2 regions of the Bacillus sp. AMCV2 genome follow, and region 1 is predicted to be linked to the other one. Evidence: a T-box and tRNA genes for the amino acid it is inferred to sense, from the RefSeq annotation. Region 1 holds a T-box; the other holds one or more tRNA genes.
What was found. The T-box of region 1 lies ahead of ileS (isoleucine--tRNA ligase). A T-box ahead of a tRNA ligase gene usually reads a tRNA of that ligase, here a tRNA-Ile.

Region 1 (11,894 bases):
CTCAACCGCAAGATTCAAACCGGTTTGGCCTCCGAGTGTAGGAAGAATGGCATCTGGGCGCTCTTTTCTGATGATTCTTGTCAGGAATTCAGGTGTGAGCGGTTCGATATAAACCCGGTCAGCCATTTCTGTATCTGTCATGATCGTGGCAGGGTTTGAGTTGACAAGGATGACTTCATAACCTTCTTCTTTCAAAGCAAGACAGGCTTGTGTTCCCGCATAGTCAAATTCTGCTGCTTGGCCGATGATGATCGGTCCAGATCCGATTACTAAAATTTTGTTAATGTCTACGCGTTTTGGCATACCGCTTCCCCTTCTTTCTCTGTTGTTTCGATCATTTCGATGAATCTGTCAAATAGGTGGTTGGCATCCTCAGGACCAGGTGAGGCTTCGGGATGATATTGAACCGTAAATGCCGGCAATGTTTTATGCTTCAGCCCTTCAATCGTATCGTCGTTAATTGCGATATGCGTCACTTCCAGTTCTGTTTTACTGATAGACGAAACTGTATATCCATGGTTTTGAGATGTTAAGGCAACTTTTCCTGTAGCCAGCTCTTTTACCGGGTGGTTTGAGCCCCTGTGGCCGAATTTCATTTTTTCGGTATTCGCCCCGCACGCCAGCGCGAATAATTGGTGGCCAAGACATATTCCGAATAATGGCACTTTTCCAAGAACACCTTTAATCATTTCAATCGCTTCAGGCACATCCTTTGGGTCTCCAGGTCCGTTAGAAAGCATGATACCGTCCGGTTTCAGCTGAAGCACCTCTTCCGCTGTAATGTTGTAAGGCACAACGATGACGTCACATTTCCGTTTGTTCAGCTCTCTTAGAATCCCGTGTTTCATGCCGAAGTCAACCAAGACGATGCGTTTGCCTCTTCCCGGGCTCGGATATGCTGTTTTTGCTGATACTTGGGATACTTGATTTCTTGGTAATTCCGTTTCGTTCAGTCTTTTCAGCACTGCTTCGATATCTTCATCAGATGAAGCGAATGTTCCTTTTAGCGCGCCTGCCGAGCGGATCATTCTTGTCAGCTTCCTTGTATCAATCCCCTGGAGTCCGGGAATATTTTTCATTTTTAAATACTCGTCTAAGGTGTATGCTGAACGCCAGTTGGAAGGCAGCTCACATAATTCTTTGATGATCAGCCCTTTGACAAAAGGGGTAATGGATTCAAAATCATCACGGTTAATGCCGTAATTTCCGATAAGCGGGTATGTTAATGTTACGATCTGTCCGCAGTAAGAAGGATCAGATAAAATTTCCTGATAGCCTGTCATCCCAGTATTAAAAACGACTTCTCCCATGTTGTGTTCTAAGCTTCCGAAGGCTTCTCCCTCGAATACCGCTCCGTTTTCCAGTACTAATCGTCTCTTCATTTGACAAGTCTCCCCTCTTCATAAGCAAGCTTCCCTGCCGCAATTGTAGCGACCGGCCAGCCGGTGCAGCTGATGCCGTTGAATGGTGTATTTTTTCCTTTTGATAAAAATGTCTCTTTGTCTATAACTGCTTCTTTTTCTAAATCGATTAACGTAATGTCCGCAGCTTGCCCCGTTTGTAATGTTCCATATGGGAGACCGAACGCTTCGCATGGCTTGATTGTCATGTAGTCAATCAGCTGCTTCAGCGACCAGCTGCCATTTTTGACAAAGTGTGTGTAAAGAAGCGGGAATGCTGTTTCTAAGCCGACAATTCCGAATGGCGCCAGTTTCATTTCTGTGTTTTTCTCTTCTTCCGTATGCGGTGCATGGTCTGTTGCGATAAAATCAATTGTTCCGTCTAAAAGACCTTCAATTAAAGCAGCTCTGTCTTCTGCGCTGCGGAGCGGAGGATTCATTTTATAGTTTGTGTCCAGCCCCGGGATGTCCTCATCACAAAGCAGCAAATGATGCGGCGACACTTCTGCTGTCACTCTGATTCCCGCTTTTTTCGCATCGCGTACAACTCTGACAGATTCTTTCGTGCTGATATGGCATACATGATAATGGCAGTTTGCCGCCTCAGCCAGCAGCACATCGCGGGCAATATGAACCGATTCACACACAGAAGGAATGCCGTTTAGCCCGTTCGCTTTGGAGAATGTCCCCTCATGTACGCTTCCTCCGTAAATTAAGGAGTTGTCCTCGCAATGTGCAACAATTGCTTTGTCAATTGCGGCTGCCCGTTTCATCGCTTCATACATCATTCCTGCTGTCTGTATACCAACGCCGTCATCTGTAAAAGCAAATGCCCCGGCTTCTTTTAATGCTTCAAAGTTTGTCATTTCATCGCCGATTTGTCTGATCGTAATGGATGCATATGGAAGAACTCTGACGCATGATGTTTCTTTAATTCTGTTTTGCACCCATTCCATCTGCTCCTTTGTATCAGGAACCGGCCGCGTATTCGGCATTGCTGCTACTGTAGTATAGCCACCGCGTGCCGCCGCTTTGGCCCCGGTTTCAATAGTTTCTTTTTTCTCTCCGCCAGGCTCTCTGAAATGCACGTGGAGATCAACAAACCCAGGTGAAACGAGCAAACCTTTTGCATCAATTACCGTTTCATTATCCGTTGCATCAAGCTTGCCGATTGCGGTGATGGTTTCTCCAGTCACTCGGATATCCGCTTGTGTTTTTTCACCATTTTCGTTTAGTATCCAGCCGTTTTTAATGAGATATGACATACGCTGCTTCTCCTCTTTTCACATTGGTTTGTAAGGCACGCTGTATCACTGCCATTCTGATAAATACGCCATTTTGCATTTGCTTGAAGATTCTTGATTTTTTGCTTTCTACTAAGCTGTCATCAATCTCCACTCCTCTGTTTACCGGAGCAGGATGCATGATGATCGCATGCCGCTTCATACGCTCAGCCCGTTCTACAGTCAAGCCGTATTTGTTTAAATAGCCTTCCTGGCTGACAGCTGACTGATGTCGTTCATTTTGAATGCGCAGCAGCATGACAACATCGGAAGACTCAACTGCTTCATCCATTGAGACATACGTGCCGAATGTATTTTCTTCATCCTGCCATTCCGAAGGGCCGGAAAATAGGACCCGGGCACCCAATCTTGTCAACACTTCCGCATTTGACCTTGCCACTCTGCTATGCTTGATGTCGCCGTGAATGGAGACGGTAAGCCCTTTGAACGTATTGAACTCTTCATAAATCGTCATTAAATCAAGCAGTGATTGTGTTGGATGCTGGCCGCACCCGTCTCCCGCATTCAGAATCGGAATGTTCACCTGGCTGACAAGCTCTTCATAATACTCATCCTCACTGTGCCTGATGACGCAGACGTCCACACCGATTGATTCGAGCGTCCGGATCGTGTCATATAAGGTTTCGCCTTTTTGCACGCTTGTGCTTGTTCCATCAAGGTTGAGCACATTCATGCCCAGCTTTTTTTCTGCGACCTCAAAGCTGAACCGCGTTCTCGTGCTCGGTTCGAAAAACAGGTTTGCTGCAAACTTTCCTGTAAGCTGATTGTCTGTTTTTCCGCTTTTAAGGTCTTGTGCTGTTTGAAGCAAATCTTTGATTTCCTCAGTGCTGAGTTCACTCATCGTCGTTAAATGCTTCATGTTCTTTCCCCTCTCTTTTCAACTTAAGGCTGAAAAAAACCCCGGTCTAAGGTAGACTCGGGGTATGGTTAAATAGAGGGCAGCATTGAAGCTTCCTTCTCTTCATAACCCTTCCAAGCCTCTCTGGACTTTCATTAAAAGGTTTTAGATATGATGTTGTTCAGATGTGTCTGCCTGCTCTTCCTTCGCCTGCGGAAGAATCAGGTTTAAGATGACACCGACAATTGCGGCAAGCGCCATTCCTGACACTTGGAATCCGCCTTGAGACACTTGGATAAAAGCGCCTCCTACACCGATGACAAGGATAACTGATGTAATAATGAGGTTTCTGTTGTTTTCATAATCAATTTTGTTGTCAATCAGCATTCGCAGGCCGCTTGAAGCAATGATTCCGAACAGCAGGAAGGAGACGCCTCCCATGACCGCTGACGGCACTGAACTGATCAGCGCTGAAATTTTGCCGATAAAGCCGAAGCAACAAGCAATCATTGCCGCTCCTCCGATGACAAAGACGCTGAATACTCTTGTGATGGCCAGCACGCCAATGTTTTCTCCGTAAGTCGTTGTCGGCGGACCGCCGATCAGGGAAGCGAGGATTGTCGCCACACTGTCACCCATAATAGAGCGATGAAGACCTGGCTTTTTAATGAAATCTTGTCCGACAACCTTGCTCAGCACCATTTGGTGGCCGATATGCTCTGACATTGTGACAAATGCGACAGGAACCATTGCGGCTGCGATGCCGAGTGTAACTGACGGTGAATAATCTTTGAACGGAATAATAAATTCAGGCACTGCGAACCATTTCGCGTCAAGCACCGGCTGGAAGTTAACAATCCCTTGAGTAAGGGCGAACAGGTATCCGCCGATGATTCCGATCAGAACCGGAATCAGGCTTAAAAATCCTCGTAAGAAAATCGCACAAATGATCGTGATTGCCAGCGTAACTCCTGCGACACTAAAGTGCTTTAAGCTGTAGACCAACTCACTCGCGTTCGGATCAGCATACATCGCCATGTTTACCGCAGTGCTTGCCAGTCCCAGCCCGATGACGATAATAACAGGCCCTACGACTACTGGCGGGAGAATCTTCATCAGCCATCCTGTTCCAAGCTGCCTAATCAATAAGGCAATCAGCCCGTACACCAGCCCTGCAAGAAACGCTCCAACCATTGCCGCTCCCGGCCCGCCGGTCGCTTTTACCAGAATGATCGGAGAAATAAAGGCGAAGGACGAACCGAGATACGCCGGAATTTGCCCTTTCGTAATAAGAAGGTACGCCAGTGTTCCGATGCCGCTTGTCACCAACGCCACAGCAGGACTCATTCCGACGAGCTTCGGAACCAAAATGGTTGAGCCAAACATGGCAAACAAATGCTGAAGGCTGAATGAAACCCAAGAGAAAGGTGTCGGGACATCCCTGACCCCTAAATTTACTTTTTTCTTACTCATGATGATTTCCCCCTGATTGTTGACTTTCATTTTAGGATGACTCAATGACTGTATAAAAAAACCTCTTTGCTTTTTTACGCAAAGAGGCATACAAAGACCTGCCGAATCCTTTTTGGGCCTTTGTTGTGCACCTCTTTGCAACCTCACTGGATTGCCCTTAAAAAGGTGATCTATTATTCGTTTTCATAAATGGCGACGAGATCGTTTTGGTCTACCTCATCAAGCTGAACCATAACCTTTTCAGACTTTGATGTCGGGATGTTTTTCCCGATATAATCCGCTCGGATCGGCAGCTCCCGGTGTCCTCTGTCCACAAGCACTGCAAGCTGAATGGATGAAGGTCTGCCTACATCAACAAGCGCATCCATTCCTGCTCTGACTGTTCTTCCGGTATACAGAACATCATCAACGAGAATGACTTTTTGATCTGTAATATCTACCGGAATATCTGCACCTTTTACAAGCGGTTCATCGTTGCTCGTTTTTTTAGAAAGATCGTCTCTGTAAAGAGTAATATCAATTTCACCGACTGTAACAGGATTTCCCTCAATCTGTTCAATGCGTTCCGCAAGGCGTTTTGCCAGGTAAATCCCTCTGGTCTTAATGCCGACAAGAATACAGTTATTCATTCCTTTATTGCGTTCGATCATTTCGTGAGCAATCCTGGTCAGCGCCCGTCTGATTGCCTGTTCGTCGAGAATGACAGCTTTTTGATTCAATGTGTGACACCTCACAGTTCATATAGAAGAAAAAACCCCTCCTGCCAGAGCATAGAGGGGTTTTAGGACAAGGTGCGCGCATATACACGCATCCCGTCTATCCGTTATCCTTCTCAGCCTCTCTGGACTGTTTTAAAGAATCTATTCAGCTTCGTTTATTATTTCAGAAAAGAAACCATCTGTCAACCGTTTTTTCTGAGGTTTTCGATTAATTCTGCCATATCCTCAGGAAGCGGCGCTTCAAATTCGACATATTCTCCTGTTCGCGGATGGTCAAAACCTAAAACTCCCGCGTGAAGCGCTTGGCCATTAAAGTCGATTGTTTTTCTTGGGCCGTATTTCGGATCGCCTGCTAATGGGAATCCGATATATTTCATATGAACACGAATTTGATGGGTTCTCCCTGTTTCAAGCTGGCATTCCACTAACGTAAAATCCTGAAAACGCTCTAGCACATGAAAATGAGTGACAGCGCTTTTGCCATCACGTGTCACAGTCATGCTTTGACGGTCTATCTTATCTCGTCCGATCGGCGCGTCAATTGTGCCATCATCGTGAGAAATAAGCCCGTGGACAACTGCCGTATATTTCCGCGTGACCGTTTTGTTGACCAATTGGTTTACAAGTGACTCGTGCGCCATATCATTTTTCGCCACCATTAATAAACCGGACGTGTCCTTATCAATTCTGTGAACAATACCCGGACGCATCACGCCATTTATTCCGGAAAGGTCTGTGCAATGAGCCATAAGGCCGTTTACAAGTGTGCCCGTAAGATGCCCGGGTGCTGGGTGAACAACCATTCCACGAGGTTTGTTGACGACCAGCACATCCTGGTCCTCATAATAAATATCCAGATCCATAGGTTCTGCCAAGACGTCGAGCGCTTCCGGTTCGGGTACAGTGACGGTCACCTGATCACCCGGCTGAATTTTATAATTCGCTTTCACCGCGCTTCCATTCACGACAACCTGTCCGTCTTTTACCCATTGCTGAACCTGGGTTCTTGACCAATCATTCTCAGTCGATGCCAAAAATTTATCAATCCGCTCACTTTTTTGTTCTTCTGAAGCGGTTATATCAATTTGATTCATGCTATTGCTCCTTTTTCTTTTTCCCGCTGTCCAACAGCATTTGTATAAATAAAAGCATTACGCCGACACATAGTGAAGAGTCCGCGATGTTAAATATCGGGTAATTGTAATTGACAATAATAACATGGATAAAATCCACAACTTCCTGTCTGACAGCCCGATCGATAAAGTTGCCGATGGCACCGCCAAGCATAAGTCCGAGGGCAACGCCAAGAAGCCTTTGTCCTTTTGTATAACGCTGTATGTAATAAACAATACCAATAATAACAGCGGTTGTTATGAGGTAGAAAAACCACATTTGACCCGCTAATATCCCCCATGCAGCACCCGTATTGCGATGGGAGGTGATATAGAATACCTGATCAATGATCGGAATGCTTTGGCCAAGTTCCATGTTCTTAACAACTAGCCATTTTGTCAATTGATCGGCTGCAATAATAAGTAGTGCAATCATATAATACAGCACAAACGTTCCTCCAGTTTACGGTTACTTTAATCCATTATGCATTTTATCAATAAAAAGCACTGGAGTAAAGAAATATCAGGCATATTAACCGGCCAGACACTGTTATTCATACAGTGCCTGACCATATTCGATATCCGTTGATTTCCATATCGGAAGCGTTTTTTTCTCAAATTGGACAGAATAAAGAAAATCGTTTGCTGTTCGGGCCGTCGGCAGCACCGCCAGCTTTGAAAGAGGAATGGGGGCCCCTGTTTCTTCACAGTATCCGAATGTGCCGTTTTCGATTTTTGACAATGCAAGGAGAACGTCTTGAAGCTCTTCTTTAATATGATAGATCAGAGTTGCTTTTTGTTTATGATTGATTGCTGCTTGCGGGCTTGTAGAAACCTGAAAGCAAGAATACTCAAATAATCTCGACTGTAATTCTTCTTTCATCAGAAGAAGTTCCGTATAAATTGCGGTCAGTTGATCATTCATTCTTCACAACTCCTGCTCTTAACGTAGTACCTTTATTGTTGCCTATGAATGATGATCTAAAGCCCATAAGATTTTTCCTGCCGTTCTAAAGGATGTCACTCTTGGCACAAAAAAAGCCCGGCTTTTACGCCAGGCTCTTTTGCATTATTTTTGATAGTATTTTTCAACGATTTCAGCGTTGCGTAATGAAAGTGTAGGATATTTCGGATTTGCCCCTACATCTTTTGAAATCACACGAGATCTCTCACACATTTCGCCTTCCGCTTTCTCGACAGCGATTTTACCTGTCGCAAAGCTTTGCGCATCGTTCGGCGCTTCATTTTCTTCGCTGATTGTCAGTTCAGACACAATAAACAGCTGAGAAAGGTTTTCTTTTATGGAAGCCAAGAGCTCCTTGTTTTCTTTGTTTGGATACAATTTCAGTTTTGCTTCCAAAGATTTACCGATAATTTTTTCATTTCGCGCAGTTTCTAATGCTTTTAACACGTCATCACGAAGAGCCATAAAGCGGTCAAATTTTTCTTCAGTCGCTTCACTGTTTGGAACCGCGATTGTTTCTGGCATATCGGTCAGCTGAACGCTCTGCTCTTCAACAAATGTTAAATGAGACCACAATTCGTCTGCCGTATGTGGAAGGATAGGCGCTGAAAGCTTCACTAATGCAAGAAGCGTTTCGTAGAATACTGTCTGCATGCTGCGTCTATCCGGATGATCCGCATGCTCGATGTAGACAATATCTTTTGCAAAATCAAGGTAGAATGAGCTCAATTCGATTGTGCAGAAATTATGAATGCTATGATACACAACCGCAAATTCGTACTCATCATACGCTTTTTTCACTTTATCAATCAGCTTGTTCAGCTTAATCAGCATATACTGATCGACTTCACGAAGATCTTCGACAGCCACCGCATTTGTTTTTGGATCAAAATCGAAAAGGTTGCCGTGTAGGAAACGGAACGTGTTGCGGATTTTACGATATACTTCCGCAACCTGCTTTAGAATGGCGTCAGACACGCGAACGTCCGCCTGATAATCCACTGAAGATACCCATAATCTTAAGATGTCGGCACCAAGCTGTTTCATGACTTTAGCCGGAACAACAACGTTACCGATTGATTTACTCATCTTGCGTCCTTCTCCATCCAGTGCGAACCCATGGCTGAGCACACCTTTATACGGCGCTTTCCCTGTTACGGCTACTGCTGTAGAAAGAGAAGAGTTAAACCAGCCGCGATATTGGTCAGATCCCTCTAGGTATAAATCAGCCGGGCGAACGAGGTCTTCACGTTCTTCAAGCACTGCTTGATGTGAAGAGCCTGAATCAAACCAAACATCCATGATATCCTGTTCTTTTGTAAATGTGCCGTTCGGGCTGCCAGGATGCGTAAAGCCTTCCGGAAGAAGATCCTTTGCTTCTTTTTCAAACCAAATGTTTGATCCGTGCTGTCTGAACAATTCAGAAACATGTTCAATGGTTTCATCTGTAATAATCGGTTCTCCGTTTTCAGCGTAAAATACCGGAATCGGCACACCCCACGCACGCTGTCTGGAAATACACCAGTCTCCGCGGTCCCGAACCATGTTGTGCAAACGCTGCTCGCCCCATTCAGGAACCCATTTGGTTTCTTTAATGGCATCCAGCAGGTCTGATCTGAAATCTTTAATAGACGCAAACCATTGCGCTGTCGCTCTGAAAATGGTTGGTTTTTTTGTTCTCCAATCATGCGGATAAGAGTGAGTAATGAATTCAAGCTTCACAAGTGCGCCTTTTTCTTCAAGCTGCTGTGTGATCGCTTTGTTTGCATCATCATAGAACATGCCTTCAAAGCCAGGAGCTTCGCTTGTCATTACACCTTTTTCATCGACCGGGCAAAGCACATCTAAACCGTATTTTTGGCCGATGATAAAGTCATCTTCCCCATGTCCTGGCGCTGTATGAACACAGCCTGTTCCGGCATCAGTTGTTACGTGTTCACCAAGCATAACGAGAGAGTCTCTGCCATATAGCGGGTGTTCAGCGATAATGTTCTCAAGGTCTTTCCCTTTGACCGTTCTTGTCACTTCATACTGATCAAATCCGCATGCCGATGCAACATTTTCGACTAATGCACTTGCTACGACAAAGCGGTCTTCACCTACTGCAATCACGCTGTACTCAAGATCAGGGTGCACTGAGATTCCGAGGTTCGCCGGAATTGTCCAAGGCGTTGTTGTCCAAATGATGATGCGCTCGCCGTTTTCAAGAACGCCTTTTCCGTCTTTTACACCAAAAGCGACGTAAATAGATGCTGAACGTTTATCTTGATATTCGATCTCGGCTTCAGCCAGAGCAGACTCACTTGAAGGTGACCAGTTAACCGGTTTAAGCCCTTTGTAAATGTAGCCTCGTTTTGCCATTTCACCAAATACGCGGATTTGCTGCGCTTCGTATTCCGGTTTTAATGTCACATATGGGTTTTCCCAGTCACCGCGGACACCAAGACGTTTGAATTGCTCACGCTGTCCCTCGATTTGCTTCCAAGCGTACTCTTCGCATAGTTTGCGGAATTCCGCTACTGACATTTCTTTGCGGTTGACCTTTTTGTTTTTTGTCAGAGCTGTTTCAATTGGCAATCCGTGTGTATCCCAGCCCGGCACATACGGTGCGTTGTAGCCGCTCATTGATTTATAGCGGACAATGAAGTCTTTCAAAATCTTGTTAAGTGCATGGCCCATATGGATGTCGCCGTTTGCATACGGAGGTCCGTCATGTAAAACAAATTTCGGGCGGTCTTTCGTCCGTTCCTGAACAAGACGGTAGATATCTTCTTCCTCCCATTTTTTTTGAATGTCAGGCTCACGGTTTGGCAAATTTCCACGCATCGGGAAATCTGTTTTCGGCATTAAGAGCGTGTCTTTAAAATCCATTTTCATTCCTCCACTGCATTTTTTCAGAAAATAAAAAAAGCCCTCTCATCCCATAAGGGACGAGAAAGCTTATCTCGCGGTACCACCCTTTTAGAAAAAGCAAGCATACACTTTTTCCTCTTGAGCATCGTAACGTGATGAACGTCCTAACCTACTGTGAGTTCAGCAAGGAAACTAAAGGGCTGATCTACATGATTCCGGCCATCCCGGACTCTCACCATCTCCGGGTCGCTATGAAGGCCTGAAGGAAACATGACTGTCCCTTTCAACCGTTTTTTCATCTGAATTTATGAACGTATTATATTCGACAAGCTAAGAAAATGTCAAGATAATCAGAGAATTTATTCCTTTTCCTCAAATACAGCGTCGACTTCATACTCAAGGAGATGATCCCAATCGTCATTTTTCAGAAGATCAAGCTGAGCTTCAATCAGCATTTGGAAACGTGTTCTGAACACTTTAGACTGTTTTTTCAGCTCTTCAATTTCCATTGCAATTTTTCTTGATTTTGATAACGATTCGTTGATAATGCGATCAGCGTTTTTCTCCGCTTCCCGAACAATCAGCTTTGCCTCTTTTTGAGAATTGCGTTTTACGTCTTCAGCCGCTTCTTGAGCAACTAAAATGGATTTATTCAATGTTTCCTCAATATTGGCAAAGTGTCCGATTCTTTCATCTAGCTCATTGACTTTCGCTTCAAGCTCAGTTTTCTTGCGGAGAACAATTTCGTAATCTTTTCTGACTTGGGCTAGGAATTCATTTACTTCATCTTCATCATATCCGCGAAAACTTTTTGTAAACGTCTTGTTGTGAATATCATTTGGCGTTAATGGCATGATGCCACCTCCATTTTTACATTTCAGTACGGTTATCTAGTTCACATTATAAAACAAATTTCGCACAGATGGAGAAAAAAACTGAAAAACCGACTATTTTTGTCGTTCAAACGTAACTCTCCATTTGTCTTTTTTGGTTTTCCCTTCGATTTTTGTTAAGCTGCACCGGCCAAAACCTCTGATTGACAGCATGTCCCCTTCCGCGACTATGTATGAAGGATCTTCAACCACCTTCCAGTTCACTTTCACGAGGCCGTTTTTCACAAGCGTCTGTGATTTCTGGCGGGATTGCCTGCTCATAGAGGCGCAGACGGCGTCAAGCCTTAAAGAAGAAACCGTGTCATCTCTTATTTCGACATCCACTGCTGGAATGTTAA
Region 2 (11,894 bases), 1.6 Mb from region 1:
CTACGAGAGGAAGCTTTTCAATTTTATGTTTCTGCAAAATCTTTTCAGCTTCATCCAGAGTAGTTCCTACAGATGCAGTAACTAGCTCTTCTTTCGTCATGACATCGCTGATTTTCATTGAGTAGTCAGAAATAAAACGAAGGTCACGGTTTGTAATAATTCCAACAAGCTTCTGGTCTTCTTCGTTATTTACAATCGGAACACCGGAAATTCTGTATTTCCCCATCAAATGCTCCGCATCAAATACTTGGTGATCAGGAGTTAAAAAGAAGGGATTTGTGATAACGCCGCGCTCAGAACGCTTTACTTTATCAACTTGTTCAGCCTGCTGTTCAATGGACATATTTTTGTGAATGATGCCCAAGCCGCCCTGTCTTGCCATTGCAATTGCCATTGCTGATTCTGTTACTGTGTCCATACCTGCGCTGATGACAGGAATATTTAGCTTTAACGTTTTTGTAAGTTCTACAGATAAATCCACATCACGCGGAAGTACCTCAGACTTTGCTGGCACAAGCAGCACATCGTCGAACGTTAAGCCTTCTTTTGAAAATTTACTTTCCCACATTAGTAAATCCCCCTCTTTTCGGCAAAATATTATATGTAGATTATCAACTAGCCAAGAGCATGTCAAGGAAGCGGGAAAGAGTTGAAATATTTAGATAACGGAAAGGATTAAGAAATATACATGGCATATCATGAGTGGAAAGACTTAGCGCTATTTTACTCCGTCGAATCAACCCAGAAATTTCTAGAAAAGGTTTATACCTTAAACGGTATTGACGATGCGAAAAAAAACTCTTTTAAAAACAGTGAACGGTTTATTTATTTCTTAAAGCATGCCGAATCGTTTTATAAACAAGCCGCATATTCTCCCTTAGAAATCAAACCGATTCTTTTATTTTATGGAATGGCACAGCTTATCAAAGCATGCTTAATTACACGTGATCCTCATTATCCAAGCCATACATCAGTACTGGCACATGGTGTAACAACAAGAAAACGAAAGAAACAAAACTATTGTTTTAGCGATGATGAAGTGAAAATACAACGGAATGGCCTATGCTTACATTTTATGAAACATTTATTCGGACAATCGGATATAGTAGATGAACGGTATACCATGAAAAAATTATTAATGGCCATTCCAGAACTTAGCGATATTTTCTACTTTCAGCAGAAAGAACGATTTATGACAATAGTTGAGAAGGATAAGAACGAAATTTTTGTACCGGAGGAAGTAGTAATCAATTACAAAATGTCTGATTCAAGGTTTGCTGAATACATGTCCCATCATTATCAATGGTCTTTTACAAAAAAAAATGAACACGGGCTGCTGTTCGAAGTTTCGCCACAAGACAAGGAGCCATGGACATCGACCAGCTTATTGTTTGACATGGAAAAGAACCAATATTATATCCCTTCTCAAAGGGAGCAATTTCTTCGGCTTCCCGAAATGACAATTCATTATTTGATTTTGTACAACGTTGGGATGATTGCAAGGTATGAAACAGAATGGTGGTATGAGTTATTAACACAGCATATAAGTGATGACTACGTGTTAATTCAGCAGTTTTTATTAGTAACAGAAAAGAAATTCCCTAAATACGCTTCACAGTTTCTTCTTCATTTTTAACAAACAAAAAACCCAGCTCAATGAGCTGGGTTTAAGCTTGCTTGGCGGCGTCCTACTCTCACAGGGGGAAACCCCCGACTACCATCGGCGCTGAAGAGCTTAACTTCCGTGTTCGGTATGGGAACGGGTGTGACCTCTTCGCTATCGCCACCAAACAAATTGAGAGTGTTCTCTCAAAACTAGATAACAGGTGTGACATCATTCAAAAATATGGTTAAGTCCTCGATCGATTAGTATCTGTCAGCTCCATGTGTCGCCACACTTCCACCTCAGACCTATCAACCTGATCATCTTTCAGGGATCTTACTTCCTTGCGGAATGGGAAATCTCATCTTGAGGGGGGCTTCATGCTTAGATGCTTTCAGCACTTATCCCGTCCGCACATAGCTACCCAGCGATGCCCTTGGCAGAACAACTGGTACACCAGCGGTGCGTCCATCCCGGTCCTCTCGTACTAAGGACAGCTCCTCTCAAATTTCCTGCGCCCGCGACGGATAGGGACCGAACTGTCTCACGACGTTCTGAACCCAGCTCGCGTACCGCTTTAATGGGCGAACAGCCCAACCCTTGGGACCGACTACAGCCCCAGGATGCGATGAGCCGACATCGAGGTGCCAAACCTCCCCGTCGATGTGGACTCTTGGGGGAGATAAGCCTGTTATCCCCGGGGTAGCTTTTATCCGTTGAGCGATGGCCCTTCCATGCGGAACCACCGGATCACTAAGCCCGACTTTCGTCCCTGCTCGACTTGTAGGTCTCGCAGTCAAGCTCCCTTGTGCCTTTACACTCTGCGAATGATTTCCAACCATTCTGAGGGAACCTTTGGGCGCCTCCGTTACCTTTTAGGAGGCGACCGCCCCAGTCAAACTGCCCACCTGACACTGTCTCCCCGCCCGATAAGGGCGGCGGGTTAGAAGGTCAATACAGCCAGGGTAGTATCCCACCGATGCCTCCACCGAAGCTGGCGCTCCGGTTTCCAAGGCTCCTACCTATCCTGTACAAGCTGTACCAACATTCAATATCAGGCTGCAGTAAAGCTCCACGGGGTCTTTCCGTCCTGTCGCGGGTAACCTGCATCTTCACAGGTACTATAATTTCACCGAGTCTCTCGTTGAGACAGTGCCCAGATCGTTGCGCCTTTCGTGCGGGTCGGAACTTACCCGACAAGGAATTTCGCTACCTTAGGACCGTTATAGTTACGGCCGCCGTTTACTGGGGCTTCAATTCGCACCTTCGCTTACGCTAAGCGCTCCTCTTAACCTTCCAGCACCGGGCAGGCGTCAGCCCCTATACTTCGCCTTACGGCTTCGCAGAGACCTGTGTTTTTGCTAAACAGTCGCCTGGGCCTATTCACTGCGGCTCTCTCGGGCTTGCACCCTAACAGAGCACCCCTTCTCCCGAAGTTACGGGGTCATTTTGCCGAGTTCCTTAACGAGAGTTCTCTCGATCACCTTAGGATTCTCTCCTCGCCTACCTGTGTCGGTTTGCGGTACGGGCACCTCTCACCTCGCTAGAGGCTTTTCTTGGCAGTGTGGAATCAGGAACTTCGCTACTATATTTCGCTCGCCATCACAGCTCAGCCTTATGGGAAACGGATTTGCCTATTTCCCAGCCTAACTGCTTGGACGCGGATATCCAATACCGCGCTTACCCTATCCTCCTGCGTCCCCCCATTGCTCAAATGGTGAGGAGGTGGTACAGGAATATCAACCTGTTGTCCATCGCCTACGCCTTTCGGCCTCGGCTTAGGTCCCGACTAACCCTGAGCGGACGAGCCTTCCTCAGGAAACCTTAGGCATTCGGTGGAGGGGATTCTCACCCCTCTTTCGCTACTCATACCGGCATTCTCACTTCTAAGCGCTCCACCAGTCCTTCCGGTCTGGCTTCACAGCCCTTAGAACGCTCTCCTACCACTGTTCGAAGAACAGTCCGCAGCTTCGGTGATACGTTTAGCCCCGGTACATTTTCGGCGCAGAGTCACTCGACCAGTGAGCTATTACGCACTCTTTAAATGGTGGCTGCTTCTAAGCCAACATCCTGGTTGTCTAAGCAACTCCACATCCTTTTCCACTTAACGTATACTTTGGGACCTTAGCTGGCGGTCTGGGCTGTTTCCCTTTCGACTACGGATCTTATCACTCGCAGTCTGACTCCCAAGGATAAGTCATTGGCATTCGGAGTTTGACTGAATTCGGTAACCCGGTAGGGGCCCTAGTCCAATCAGTGCTCTACCTCCAAGACTCTTACCTTGAGGCTAGCCCTAAAGCTATTTCGGAGAGAACCAGCTATCTCCAGGTTCGATTGGCATTTCACCCCTACCCACACCTCATCCCCGCACTTTTCAACGTGCGTGGGTTCGGGCCTCCATTCAGTGTTACCTGAACTTCACCCTGGACATGGGTAGATCACCTGGTTTCGGGTCTACGACCACGTACTCATGCGCCCTATTCAGACTCGCTTTCGCTGCGGCTCCGCATCTTCTGCTTAACCTTGCACGGGATCGTAACTCGCCGGTTCATTCTACAAAAGGCACGCCATCACCCGTTAACGGGCTCTGACTACTTGTAGGCACACGGTTTCAGGATCTCTTTCACTCCCCTTCCGGGGTGCTTTTCACCTTTCCCTCACGGTACTGGTTCACTATCGGTCACTAGGGAGTATTTAGCCTTGGGAGATGGTCCTCCCGGATTCCGACGGAATTTCACGTGTTCCGCCGTACTCAGGATCCACTCAGGAGAGAACGAAGTTTTGACTACAGGGCTGTTACCTCCTATGGCGGGCCTTTCCAGACCTCTTCATCTACCTCGTTCTTTTGTAACTCCGTACAGAGTGTCCTACAACCCCAAGAGGCAAGCCTCTTGGTTTGGGCTAATCCCGTTTCGCTCGCCGCTACTCAGGGAATCGCATTTGCTTTCTCTTCCTCCGGGTACTTAGATGTTTCAGTTCCCCGGGTCTGCCTTCTCATATCCTATGAATTCAGATATGGATACCACTCCATTACGAGTGGTGGGTTTCCCCATTCGGAAATCTCCGGATCAAAGCTTGCTTACAGCTCCCCGAAGCATATCGGTGTTCGTCCCGTCCTTCATCGGCTCCTAGTGCCAAGGCATCCACCGTGCGCCCTTTCTAACTTAACCGTTAAAAAGAATCACTATGTGATATCTTGTATTACTAATTGAATGTGATGTCTACTGTTATCTAGTTTTCAAAGAACACGTTGGTGGAGCCTAGCGGGATCGAACCGCTGACCTCCTGCGTGCAAAGCAGGCGCTCTCCCAGCTGAGCTAAGGCCCCGTTATATAAGATGGTGGGCCTGAGTGGACTCGAACCACCGACCTCACGCTTATCAGGCGTGCGCTCTAACCAGCTGAGCTACAGGCCCATCTTAACTTATTCAAGGAACAAAGTTCCTTCAAAACTAAACAAGACAGGGAACGTTCTGTTTATAAGACCCAAGGTCTTATATTCCGTATAATATCCTTAGAAAGGAGGTGATCCAGCCGCACCTTCCGATACGGCTACCTTGTTACGACTTCACCCCAATCATCTGTCCCACCTTCGGCGGCTGGCTCCTAAAAGGTTACCTCACCGACTTCGGGTGTTACAAACTCTCGTGGTGTGACGGGCGGTGTGTACAAGGCCCGGGAACGTATTCACCGCGGCATGCTGATCCGCGATTACTAGCGATTCCAGCTTCACGCAGTCGAGTTGCAGACTGCGATCCGAACTGAGAACAGATTTGTGGGATTGGCTTAACCTCGCGGTTTCGCTGCCCTTTGTTCTGTCCATTGTAGCACGTGTGTAGCCCAGGTCATAAGGGGCATGATGATTTGACGTCATCCCCACCTTCCTCCGGTTTGTCACCGGCAGTCACCTTAGAGTGCCCAACTGAATGCTGGCAACTAAGATCAAGGGTTGCGCTCGTTGCGGGACTTAACCCAACATCTCACGACACGAGCTGACGACAACCATGCACCACCTGTCACTCTGCCCCCGAAGGGGACGTCCTATCTCTAGGATTGTCAGAGGATGTCAAGACCTGGTAAGGTTCTTCGCGTTGCTTCGAATTAAACCACATGCTCCACCGCTTGTGCGGGCCCCCGTCAATTCCTTTGAGTTTCAGTCTTGCGACCGTACTCCCCAGGCGGAGTGCTTAATGCGTTAGCTGCAGCACTAAGGGGCGGAAACCCCCTAACACTTAGCACTCATCGTTTACGGCGTGGACTACCAGGGTATCTAATCCTGTTCGCTCCCCACGCTTTCGCTCCTCAGCGTCAGTTACAGACCAGAGAGTCGCCTTCGCCACTGGTGTTCCTCCACATCTCTACGCATTTCACCGCTACACGTGGAATTCCACTCTCCTCTTCTGCACTCAAGTTCCCCAGTTTCCAATGACCCTCCCCGGTTGAGCCGGGGGCTTTCACATCAGACTTAAGAAACCGCCTGCGAGCCCTTTACGCCCAATAATTCCGGACAACGCTTGCCACCTACGTATTACCGCGGCTGCTGGCACGTAGTTAGCCGTGGCTTTCTGGTTAGGTACCGTCAAGGTACCGCCCTATTCGAACGGTACTTGTTCTTCCCTAACAACAGAGCTTTACGATCCGAAAACCTTCATCACTCACGCGGCGTTGCTCCGTCAGACTTTCGTCCATTGCGGAAGATTCCCTACTGCTGCCTCCCGTAGGAGTCTGGGCCGTGTCTCAGTCCCAGTGTGGCCGATCACCCTCTCAGGTCGGCTACGCATCGTCGCCTTGGTGAGCCGTTACCTCACCAACTAGCTAATGCGCCGCGGGTCCATCTGTAAGTGGTAGCCGAAGCCACCTTTTATGTTTGAACCATGCGGTTCAAACAACCATCCGGTATTAGCCCCGGTTTCCCGGAGTTATCCCAGTCTTACAGGCAGGTTACCCACGTGTTACTCACCCGTCCGCCGCTAACATCAGGGAGCAAGCTCCCATCTGTCCGCTCGACTTGCATGTATTAGGCACGCCGCCAGCGTTCGTCCTGAGCCAGGATCAAACTCTCCGATAAAGTAGTTTGACTGACTACGCACATCGCTGTGCGATTTATAAAAAATGAATTAACAGGTACGTTTTGTCTTGTTTAGTTTTCAAAGAACTTTGTGTGCTTCTCTCGAAGCGACTACTTAATAGTAACATTTTTAGTTAACTAGGTCAATACTTTTTTAAAAAAGTTTTTACTAGTCATAATGGTCATGCTTGTGTCTTTAAAAAGACAACAGAAATGATTATACCATAATTTTTATGACTGTAAAGGGTTATGACACAAAAAAGCGCAGCTATTTCAGCTGCGCTTTTTCTCACACTTCTTCTTGTTCTTCTTCATTCTCATCTTCTTCGTTTTTCTCTACTAAAGCTACTGTAGCAACATGCTCTTCTTCTGCCATTCTAATGAGACGCACACCTTGAGTGACACGTCCGGTGATGGAGATATCATTGATGTCCATTCTGATGAGTACGCCGCTAGCTGTAATAATCATTAGATCCTCTTCACCTTTAGTAGCTTTCACTGCTACTAGTTGGCCGTTGTTCTCGGTGATTTTCGCTGTTTTGAGTCCTTTTCCGCCCCGGCTTTGGGTTCTGTACTCTTCAGCCGGAGTTCGTTTTCCGTACCCTTTTTCAGTTACGATAAGGACGTGTGATTCTTCCTCTAAGATCTCCATGCCGACAACAACGTCGTCATCCGTCAGGGTGATGCCTTTTACGCCCGCCGCAGTTCTTCCCATCTCCCGGACATCTGTTTCAGGGAAACGGATCAGTAAACCGTTTTTCGTTCCAATGATGATTTGTTTTGTGCCGTCAGTCAGACGTACACCCATCAGTTCATCATCTTCACGAAGACTCAGAGCAATTAGACCATTGTTTCGGATATTAGCGAATTGAGATAGCGATGTTCGTTTTGAAACCCCATGCTTTGTAGTGAAGAAAAGGTAAAGCTCCGCATTGAATTCCGTGACTGGAATAATCGCGTTGATCCACTCACCCTTTTCTACCTCCAGCAGGTTAATAATCGGGATTCCTTTTGCCGTTCTGCCGTATTCAGGGATTTCATACCCTTTTGCACGATACACTTTCCCCTTGTTCGAGAAGAAGAGAATCGTGTCATGAGTTGACGTAGAGATCAAATGTTCAACGAAATCATCTTCGTTTGTTCCCATACCTTGTACACCTTTTCCGCCTCGTTTTTGACTGCGGTAAGTTGATGCAGGAAGACGTTTGACGTATCCGTTGTGCGTCAGAGTAACTACGATATTTTCTCTCTCGATGAGATCTTCATCTTCAATTGTCTCCAGTCCAGAAGTGACGATCTCAGTACGTCTTTCATCGTTAAAACGCTCTTTGATTTCCGTGAGTTCTTCACGAATGATCTCAAGCACTTTATATTCATTTGCCAAGATGTCTTTTAGCTCTGCAATTAATTTAACAAGAGATTGGTATTCTTCTTCGATCTTTTCACGTTCCAGTCCCGTTAAACGCTGGAGCCTCATGTCAAGGATTGCTTGTGCTTGCTTCTCTGTCAGTGAGAATTGTTCAATTAAACCTGTTCTCGCAATTTCAGCCGTTTGAGAATTACGGATAAGGGAGATAACTGCATCGAGATGATCCAGTGCAACTCTCAATCCTTCCAAGATATGAGCTCTCGCTTCTGCTTTACGCAATTCATAAGCAGTACGGCGTCTAATGACAACTTTTTGATGGTCAAGGTAATGCTCCAGGCATTGCTTAAGAGTTAAAACTTTCGGCTGTCCATCAACTAGTGCAAGCAGGTTGATGCCAAAAGATGTTTGTAGAGCAGTTTGTTTGTACAGATTGTTTAAGATGACATTCGCATTGGCATCGCGTCTGATTTCAATGACAATTCTCATACCTGTACGATCTGACTCATCACGCAGATCTGTGATACCCTCTATCTTTTTGTCCCTTACGAGATCAGCAATTTTCTCAATTAATTTCGCCTTATTTACTTGGTAAGGTAACTCTGTAACGATAATTCTTTCTTTACCCGAAGATGTTTGTTCGATCTCAGCTTTTGCCCGGATCGTGATAGAGCCTCGGCCTGATTCGTATGCTTTCCGGATACCGCTGCGTCCCAAGATTTGACCCGCAGTCGGGAAATCAGGCCCTGGAATGACTTCCATAAGCTCTGGAATTGTAATGTCCGGATTCTCACTGACAGCAAGTACACCGTCAATGATTTCTCCCAGCTGGTGCGGAGGAATGTTTGTTGCCATACCTACCGCAATGCCGGCAGCACCGTTCACGAGCAGATTCGGGAACCTTGAAGGCATAACGACAGGTTCTCTTTCTGACCCGTCATAGTTATCCTGGTAATCGATTGTGTCTTTTGTGATGTCGCGAAGAATCTCCATTGAGATTTTAGACATTCTTGCTTCTGTATAACGCATGGCCGCCGCTGAGTCTCCGTCAACAGAACCGAAGTTTCCGTGACCGTCAACGAGCATATAACGGTAGTTGAAATCCTGAGCCATTCTGACCATGGATTCATATACCGCTGAATCACCGTGCGGGTGGTATTTCCCGATAACTTCTCCAACTATACGCGCGGATTTTTTATAAGGCTTGTCACTTGTCATGCCTAAATCATTCATTGCATACAAAATCCGTCTATGAACCGGTTTTAAACCGTCTCGAACATCCGGAAGAGCACGGGACACGATAACGCTCATTGCATAATCCAAGAAGGACGTACGCATTTCCTGACTGATATTTATTTCACGAACTTGTGGTGTGTTTTGTTCACTCATTAAAAAACCTCCCTGAAGTATCACATGAAATATGTGGGAGTAGATTGTCCATTATGACCTTCAATACGATTTCACTATTCTCCATTATATCAATAAACTTATGATTATACACATTAAATTGCTAGAATATAAAGGTATTGCAAGCATTGCTGCATCTGATCTTGTTTAGAAAAAAGCCTTATTTCTTATTGGAAATAAGGCTTTTTATGATTAGATGTCAAGATTTTTAACGTATCTCGCATTCGCTTCTATGAAGTTTCGGCGCGGTTCTACCTTGTCGCCCATAAGCATTTCAAAAGTCTCGTCCGCATCCATTGCATCTTCAAGAGTTACCTGAAGAAGTGTTCTGGAGCTAGGATCCATGGTTGTCTCCCAAAGCTGGGTGGCATTCATTTCACCAAGACCTTTGTAACGCTGCAGTCCAGGCTTAGGCGTTTGAGGAAGAGTTTTTAACAGCTCTTCAAGCTCCTTGTCATTGTACGCATATTCAACGCGTTTCCCTTGTTGAACCTTGTAGAGCGGCGGCTGTGCAATGTACACGTAGCCATTTTCGATAATTTGGCGCATATATCTGTAAAAGAACGTTAACAGCAGTGTTCTGATGTGCGCGCCGTCAACATCGGCATCTGTCATAATGACAACTTTGTGGTAACGGGCTTTCTCAAGGTTGAAGTCTTCCCCGATACCTGTGCCGAGCGCTGTGATCATAGAGCGAACTTCGTTGTTAGAAAGGATTTTATCCAGTCGGGCCTTTTCAACGTTTAGGATTTTACCTCTAAGCGGCAAAATGGCTTGGAAATGTCTGTCGCGTCCTTGTTTAGCAGATCCTCCGGCAGAGTCACCCTCTACGATATATAACTCGGAAATGCTCGGATCTTTTGAAGAGCAGTCCGCTAACTTACCGGGCAAGTTTGAAATTTCCAAAGCACTCTTACGGCGTGTTAGTTCACGCGCTTTTTTCGCAGCCATTCTTGCTCTTGCCGCCATTAAGCCTTTATCGACAATTTTTTTGGCCGCATCTGGATTTTCCAGCATAAATGTTTCCATCGCCGTAGAAAATAACGTATCGGTGATTGTCCGTGCTTCTGAGTTGCCCAGCTTTGTTTTCGTTTGGCCCTCAAACTGCGGATCAGGGTGTTTGATTGAAATAATCGCTGTCAGCCCTTCCCTTACGTCATCTCCGCTTAGGTTTGGATCATTTTCTTTAATAAGCCCTTTTTTTCTGGCGTAATCGTTGATAACACGAGTCAGGCCCGTTTTGAAGCCAGCTTCATGGGTACCGCCTTCGTACGTGTTAATGTTGTTTGTAAACGAGTAAATGTTGCTTGTGTAGCTGTCATTGTATTGCAAAGCCACTTCAACCGTAATGCCGTCCTTTTCGCCTTCAATGTAAATCGGCTCTTCATGGACAACCTCTTTAGAGCGGTTTAAATACTCTACATAACTTTTAATTCCGCCTTCGTAATGGTATTCATTTTTGCGCTCTTGTCCTTCACGTTTATCTTCAATCGTGATGTTTACACCCTTTGTTAAAAAGGCCAATTCACGCACGCGGTTGGCAAGCAGATCGTAATCATACTCGGTTGTTTCTGAGAAAATTTCAGGGTCCGGGACAAAATGTGTCGTCGTTCCTGTATGATCCGTTTCGCCAATGATTTCAAGGTCTGTAACTGGAACTCCGCGTTTATAGGTTTGGCGGTGAATTTTACCGTCACGGTGAACCGTCACATCAAGCTCTGTTGATAGTGCGTTTACAACCGACGCACCTACACCGTGTAATCCTCCGGATACTTTATAGCCGCTTCCGTCAAACTTTCCTCCGGCATGAAGCACCGTCATAATGACTTCTACCGCAGGACGGCCCATTTTTTCATGAATACCGACTGGAATACCGCGGCCATTATCTACAACCGTGATACTGTTGTCTTTTTCGATTTGGATATTGATATCCGTACAATAACCGGCGAGGGCTTCGTCAATACTATTGTCGACAATTTCCCATACCAGGTGGTGAAGGCCTTTGCTGTTTGTCGAACCGATATACATCCCCGGTCTTTTACGAACAGCTTCCAATCCTTCTAGTACCTGTATCTGATTTTCATCATAACTGTTTTGCTGCTGTTCCATAGCCACGTCATTCACCTACACTTTTCTAAACGATATATTCGTGATAAAAAATTTCTAAGAATCTATTTCAAACATAAATTGCGCACGTTTTTTTAATGTGCTGGAAGATAAGGGAGAGTAATATATATTCTGAACCGTGACTACGATAGATTTGGGCGTGCCGTTTACGGAAGGCACCACCTTGTGTTTCTGTTTTTTCAGAAATTCTTCAACAATAGGCGACATGTTGGCTTTAAAGTCAAAAATGCCGACAATATCTCGTGTTGAAACCACAAAGTCATCACCTAAATGAATATACAAATGCTCACCTCATTTCTTCACTTCACTAACGCACCATTTTGC

Region 2: it encodes a tRNA-Ile, which carries the amino acid that the T-box ahead of ileS (isoleucine--tRNA ligase) is inferred to sense. The anticodon was not compared.

Annotation. Positions count from the first base shown of each region.
Region 1 covers NZ_JBVYIB010000002.1:1,606,117-1,618,010, reverse strand. Annotated here, with positions in the region: gene carB (carbamoyl-phosphate synthase (glutamine-hydrolyzing) large subunit) at 1-303, opposite strand, end outside; gene AC0OMA_RS08555 (carbamoyl phosphate synthase small subunit) at 288-1,382, opposite strand; gene AC0OMA_RS08550 (dihydroorotase) at 1,379-2,665, opposite strand; gene AC0OMA_RS08545 (aspartate carbamoyltransferase catalytic subunit) at 2,649-3,563, opposite strand; gene pyrP (uracil permease PyrP) at 3,708-5,015, opposite strand; gene pyrR (bifunctional pyrimidine operon transcriptional regulator/uracil phosphoribosyltransferase) at 5,189-5,734, opposite strand; gene AC0OMA_RS08530 (RluA family pseudouridine synthase) at 5,917-6,828, opposite strand; gene lspA (signal peptidase II) at 6,830-7,294, opposite strand; gene ylyA (sporulation-related RNA polymerase-binding protein YlyA) at 7,397-7,771, opposite strand; gene ileS (isoleucine--tRNA ligase) at 7,916-10,681, opposite strand; T-box leader at 10,734-10,960, opposite strand; gene divIVA (septum site-determining protein DivIVA) at 11,023-11,517, opposite strand; gene AC0OMA_RS08505 (YlmH family RNA-binding protein) at 11,611-11,894, opposite strand, start outside.
Region 2 covers NZ_JBVYIB010000002.1:4,116-16,009, reverse strand. Annotated here, with positions in the region: gene guaB (IMP dehydrogenase) at 1-568, opposite strand, end outside; gene AC0OMA_RS00110 (YaaC family protein) at 689-1,636, shown strand; rRNA gene rrf (5S ribosomal RNA) at 1,676-1,791, opposite strand; rRNA gene AC0OMA_RS00100 (23S ribosomal RNA) at 1,847-4,773, opposite strand; tRNA gene AC0OMA_RS00095 (tRNA-Ala) at 4,855-4,930, opposite strand; tRNA gene AC0OMA_RS00090 (tRNA-Ile) at 4,942-5,018, opposite strand; rRNA gene AC0OMA_RS00085 (16S ribosomal RNA) at 5,121-6,670, opposite strand; gene gyrA (DNA topoisomerase (ATP-hydrolyzing) subunit A) at 6,960-9,425, opposite strand; gene gyrB (DNA topoisomerase (ATP-hydrolyzing) subunit B) at 9,636-11,552, opposite strand; gene remB (extracellular matrix regulator RemB) at 11,607-11,852, opposite strand; gene recF (DNA replication/repair protein RecF) at 11,870-11,894, opposite strand, start outside.